DNA from 2 places in the Arvimicrobium flavum genome. Region 1 is predicted to be linked to the other one. Evidence: predicted binding sites of a transcription regulator. Region 1 holds the regulator's gene; the other holds the start of a gene.
What was found. The regulator LexA, encoded in region 1, represses DNA repair genes until DNA is damaged. The targets are predictions, from matches to a motif close to TGTTCNNNNTGTGTTCNG.
Positions count from the first base shown of each region.

Region 1 (2,999 bases):
CCCATGAACGGCTCGATTCCGGCAGTCGACAGCCGGCGGAGCCGCCTTGCCGAGGAGGCTGGCGGCCACATCGTCAGCCTGGTGCGCAGCGGCACGACCATCTCGCGCATCCTCACGCGAGCAGCCTTCGAGAATGCTATCGTCGTCAACGGCGCCATCGGTGGATCGACGAACGCGGTGGTGCATCTGCTTGCGCTGGCGGGCCGTCTCGGGGTGCCGCTCACGCTCGACGATTGGGACAGGCTCGGCGCGGACGTGCCATGCCTTGTCGACCTCAAACCTTCCGGCCGCTTCCTGATGGAGGATTTCTACTACGCCGGCGGCCTGGCCGCGCTGATGAAGCGCATCGAAGACCGGTTGGACCTCTCCGCGCGCACGGTAGAAGGCGCTGCGATCGGGGACAGGCTCAAGCGCGCCGATTGCTATGACGACGCCGTGATCCGGCGTCGCGACGATCCCGTCACCGAACTGGGCGGGATTGTCGTTCTGCGCGGCAACCTCGCGCCTGAAGGCGCGGTGCTCAAACCATCGGCGGCTTCGCCACGCCTGATGAGTCATCGCGGCAAGGCGCTCGTCTTCGACAACGCCGACGACTATCGCGCGCGCATCGATGATCCGGACCTGGAGGTCGACGCGGACACCGTGCTGGTGCTGCTGAACGCCGGCCCCGTCGGTTATCCGGGCATGCCGGAGGTGGGCAACCTGACACTCCCAGCCAAGCTGCTCGCACAGGGCGTGACCGACATGGTGCGCATTTCGGATGGGCGGATGAGCGGCACCGCATACGGAACGGTGGTGCTGCACGTATCGCCGGAATCCGCCATCGGCGGCCCTCTGGCCCTCGTGCGCACCGGGGACGAGATCGTTCTGGACGTCGCATCGCGCAGCCTGGAGCTCAAGGTTGACGAAGCCGAGTTGCAGCGACGCCACGCAGAGCTGGTGCTGCCCCCGCCGTATTTCGAAAGGGGCTACGGCCACATGTTCATCAACTCGGTCCAGCAAGCCCATCAGGGCGTGGACTTCGACTTCCTCGTCGGCGCGACGCGCATTCAGCCGAGCAAGGTATCGTTCTGAACCGGCCCACCATCCATAGCCTTCTTCACGCAATTGCGAACGGGAGAACCAAACGCGCGACAACTAACTTTCGGCTTTCTGAACGCATTCATTAAAATTTAAACAGTTGCGGAACACAACTGGAACAGATAGTGATTGTTCTGGTTTTGTTTTGATGCGATTCACAGGGGCCGCGAAATGCTGACGCGCAAGCAACTTGAACTTCTGGTGTTCATCAACCAGCGCCTCCGGGAAGCCGGCGTCCCTCCCTCGTTCGACGAGATGAAGGAGGCGCTGGACCTCGCATCGAAATCCGGAATCCACCGCCTGATCACGGCGCTCGAGGAGCGCGGCTTCATCCGCCGTCTGCCTAACCGGGCGCGCGCGCTCGAAGTGATCAAGCTGCCCGAGGCCATGGCTCCCGGATTGGGCCAGCCCCGAAAATTCTCTCCGAGCGTCATCGAGGGCAGCCTTGGCCGCAAGACGGAACCACCCAAGCGGCCGATCGCCGGCAATGACGACGAATCCTCCGCCGTCTCGATCCCCGTAATGGGGCGCATCGCGGCGGGTGTGCCGATCGACGCCATCCAGCACAAGACGCATTCCATCGCCGTGCCCCCGGAAATGCTCTCCGGCGGCGAGCACTATGCGCTGGAGGTCAAGGGCGATTCGATGATCGAGGCCGGCATTCTGGACGGCGATACGGTGATCATCAAGAATGCCAGCAACGCCAATCCGGGCGAAATCGTCGTGGCCCTGGTCGATGATGAGGAGGCGACCCTGAAGCGGTTTCGTCGCAAGGGCGCATCGATCGCGCTGGAGGCCGCCAATCCGGCCTACGAGACACGCATCTTCGGGCCGGATCGGGTGAAGGTGCAGGGCAAGCTGGTCGGACTGATCAGAAAATACTGAGCGAGGCGACGCATGTGTCGGCGCTTGCGCCCGCGTGCGCGAGGCTCTTGGTTGCGCGCACGCGCGGATTGCTCTTCATTTCCCAGACCGTTAGGGTTGTTTTCCGGGAACCTTGCGGGCTGAGTTGGGCGCTGGCGCGTATCGCAATGCGAGCCCCCTCCTCCTGATCAGTGCACTTCGCAGCCCTAGGCGCTGCGCCTTTGCTACACTCGCCGACGCTCCTGGACCAACCGCCGCCCAAATGGCTCCCTCGCGCCGGGCTTGTATCAGGCATTTCCCTGCACCTGAGATGCGAGCCTGCTGGACTTGGCGTTCGCTAGCCTGCTGCGGGCTTGCGCTTTGCCTTCGCGGGGTCCGGCTTCCAGGGCGGAAGTCCTCTCGCCTCGCGTGAAAATTGTCGGTGGACGTGCCAGGGGCGATAGGGCTCGAAAGTCGCGAAGGTGGCGCGATAGGCGTGTTGCCCTGATCTTTGCGACTCAACCACGGGCAGCGCCTGCGAGCCTGGCGCGACATGCGGATTGGCGGCATTGGCGCTGACAGCATCGTCGCTGGGAGCAGCATAGCTCCGGCGCGAGGGGAGTGTTTCGCGGAAGATCATCGCGCTGCCCCAACGTGCAAGCTCGCGACGCGTAATGACAAGGCCAGCCGTCGCCGGGCAAATGTCGACCACGGTCGGATCGTCGAAGATCAGCACCGCCGCATCGCCGCAGGCCGCGCGTGCTATCGACAGGTCGGACGTCGTGACAACGAGGTCGCCGTCGAGTCGCGCCACGCAGGTCGATCTGGTGCAGGTGAAGCGCGCAACATCGTCTGCGCCGGCCGCAGGCATGGCGGACGCCTCTCCGTCGGCCGCCTGATCGACCAGAATCGGCTTGCTCACGCCGCTTGCCGCCATCGCCGACTCCCAGTTCCGGAGCGTGAAATCGTTCGGACCTGAGCGGTTGAGCGCGATGCGTCCGTCCTCCGTCAGCAACGCCGCCAGCCGCCCGTCTTCCGAGACGATCAGCCGGGGCGTCGGAGGAAGGAAGCACAGG
Region 1 covers NZ_JAQGPN010000001.1:3,299,134-3,302,132, forward strand. Annotated here, with positions in the region: gene PD284_RS15890 (IlvD/Edd family dehydratase) at 1-1,074, shown strand, start outside; gene lexA (transcriptional repressor LexA) at 1,252-1,965, shown strand; gene PD284_RS15900 (ComEC/Rec2 family competence protein) at 2,282-2,999, opposite strand, start outside.

Region 2 (2,999 bases), 1.5 Mb from region 1:
TCCCACGCCGAAACGAACGGCTTTTCATCCGCCGCATCCGCCGACAGCGACTTGCGGAGAAGATCGATCGACTTCGCCGACAAGCTCAGCCCGTCGCGCCGCGCCGCGGCTTCGATCTGCCGCTTCAGCGCTTCAGGCACATTCCTGATCAGCATGTCGCCCATCGGAACCTCCAATTGATATCAATGATATCAAACGAAGCGACCGGGCGCAAACACGTGAAAACTTATCCGACCATCCGCTCGGGGACGCGGTCGCGCGCCAGCTTCTTGAACTTCCGCACGACCATGTCGCGCTTGAGCTTGGAAATGTAGTCGATGAAGAGAACGCCGTTCAGATGGTCGATCTCATGCTGCAGACAGGTGGCGAGCAAGCCGTCGGCCATCACCTCCTGCTGCTTCCCGAGCTGATCGATAAATCGCACGCGCACGCCGGCAGGACGCTCGACCTCGGCGTAGTAGTCGGGGATCGACAGGCATCCCTCCTCGTAGACGGAGCGGTCATCGGACTGCTCGACAATCTCCGGATTGATGAAGACCTGCGGCGCCTTGGCCTCGTCGTCCTTGGACACGTCGATGACCAGCATGCGCAGCGGCTCGCCGATCTGGATTGCGGCAAGCCCGATGCCCGGCGCATCGTACATGGTCTCAAGCATGTCCTCGGAAAGCTTTCGCACCGCGTCGTCCACTGTCGCGACGGGTTGCGAGACCTGACGGAGGATCGGATCGGGAAGGATGATGAGAGGCCGGATCGACATGTCGCCTCACCTAGGCGTTCGCCGGCAAGGCGTCAACAGGGCGGACAGCCGAATGTTCACGTTTTGATCTGTTCGCGGCTGACGAATCTGCTATGCTCGCCCCATGGATGGAGTGAGCGCAGTTCTGTCGGAACCGTTAATTCGCCTCGGCGCGTCCGCGATCAGCCTCGGTCAGGCGGCGGCTGCCGCGCTTGCGCTTCTCCTGGCCCTGCTCGTCATTTTCGCCGTGGCGCTGTGGCGCTCCTCCGGGGCGCGGGTGGCGGCGGCCGGGGAAGCGGCGCAGCGCGCCCGCGAGGCGGATGTGCGCATGGCGGGCATCCTCCAGGCGCAGTCGGAACTTCAGGGCAGGCTCGGCGCCATCGCCGAGGTGTTCGGCGCGCGGCAGGCCGAACTCAACCAATCGATCGGCCAGCGCCTCGACGCCATGACCGGACGCATCGGCCAGACGATGACCGAACAGACCAGGTCGACGCATGAGAGCCTGACCAGGCTGCAGGAGCGGCTGGCCGTCATCGACAAGGCGCAGGGCAACATCCAGTCGCTGGCGGGCCAGGTCGTCGAACTGCAGGCAATCCTCTCCAACAAGCAGACGCGCGGCGCGTTCGGCCAATCGCGCATGGAGGCGATCGTCGCCGACGGGTTGCCGAGCGGCGCCTTCGAATTCCAGGCGACCCTGTCGAACGGCAACCGGCCGGACTGCCTGATCCGGATGCCCAACGGCGCGCCCGGGCTCGTTGTGGATGCTAAGTTCCCGCTCGAGGCATGGAACGCCATCCGCGCCGCCGATGGAGCAGAGAGCCAGAGATACGCTTCGCAGGCGTTCCGCAGGGACATCGAGGTCCACATCCGGGACATCTCCGACAAATACCTGGTCGCAGGCGAGACGCAGGACACGGCCTTCATGTTCGTGCCATCGGAATCCGTCTTCGCCGAGATCCACGAGAACTTCGAGGCGATCGTGCAGAAGGCGCACCGTTCGCGCGTGGTCATCGTATCGCCGTCGCTGCTGATGCTGTCGATACAGGTCGTGCAGGCGATCCTCAAGGATGCGCGCATGCGAGAACAGGCGCATGTCATCCAGGGCGAGGTCATCCGCCTGCTGGAGGACGTGTCGCGTCTCGACGATCGGGTGCGAAAGCTGCAGGGGCATTTCTCGATGACACAGAAGGACATCGAGCTGATCCTGACGTCGACGGAAAAGGTGACGAAGCGCAGCCGCAAGATCGAGGCGCTGGAGTTCGGCGAGGTCGCGGACGGATCCGCGGAGGACGCTCAAGTGAGCGCGGAGAGCCGAACCGGCAACCTGCGGCTGCGGGTCGTCGACGACGCGTAGGCGGCGGCGGACAAGCATGCCGCTCCACGCCAGATGTCACTTGCCCTTGCAAACGAGTCTTGCTTCACTCATGCCAGCTCAGTTGAGGAGGCGATCATGGCCAAGGGCGCGATGAAACCAGGCAAGGAAGCACGCAAACCCAAAAAGGACGCCAAGAAGCCGGCGACAACGCCTGCAGCCAAGGCTCCTCCGGTGCAGGCGACCCGCTCAAAGGAGAAGTAGCCGCGACGAAGGGCACGTGCAGGCGGGCCCGATCAGGCATGACCGGGCAGGGGTTGCGTTGCCATTGGTCCCGTCCTAGGTGAGGCGTGCAGGGACGACCCTGCTTTTTCCATTCATCCGGCCGGGACGACCCGCCTTCACGGAGCGTTCCATGGCGTGGACCTACCTCTTCTTCGCAGGTCTTTTCGAGATCGGTTGGGCAATCGGCCTGAAGTATACCGAAGGCTTCAGCAAGCCGATTCCAACTGTTCTCACCGTACTGTCGATGATCGTGAGCCTGTGGCTACTCGGCATCGCGCTGAAGACCCTGCCAGTCGGCACGGCTTATGCGGTGTGGACCGGCATCGGCACGGTCGGCACGGCGCTGCTGGGCATTTGGCTGCTCGGCGACCCCGCAACGGTGCTAAGGCTTGCCTGCATAGGTCTGATCGTTTGCGGCATCCTCGGCCTGAAGCTGGTGGCGTAGCCCCGACTGCAGGCGCAAGCCCTACAACGGCGAAAACCGCGCGAGATCGTCGATCCCGCGCGGTTCTTGATTCAGCTTTGCAAGAGGCGATTTAAGCCTTGAAGCCCGGAGGCAGTCGACCGCCGCGGGCCTTGCGCGCGGCGTAGCGCGCGTCGCGCTTCGCCTTCTGGGCAGCTTCCAGCGCGAACTGCGCGGAGAGGCGCTCGGTCTCCTCAGCCTCG
Region 2 covers NZ_JAQGPN010000001.1:4,767,052-4,770,050, forward strand. Annotated here, with positions in the region: gene PD284_RS23010 (plasmid stabilization protein) at 1-164, opposite strand, end outside; gene def (peptide deformylase) at 227-757, opposite strand; gene PD284_RS23020 (DNA recombination protein RmuC) at 861-2,090, shown strand; gene PD284_RS23025 (hypothetical protein) at 2,187-2,312, shown strand; gene sugE (quaternary ammonium compound efflux SMR transporter SugE) at 2,464-2,778, shown strand; gene PD284_RS23035 (DUF6481 family protein) at 2,870-2,999, opposite strand, start outside.
Region 2: the regulator LexA is predicted to act here: its motif matches at 811-828, upstream of PD284_RS23020 (DNA recombination protein RmuC).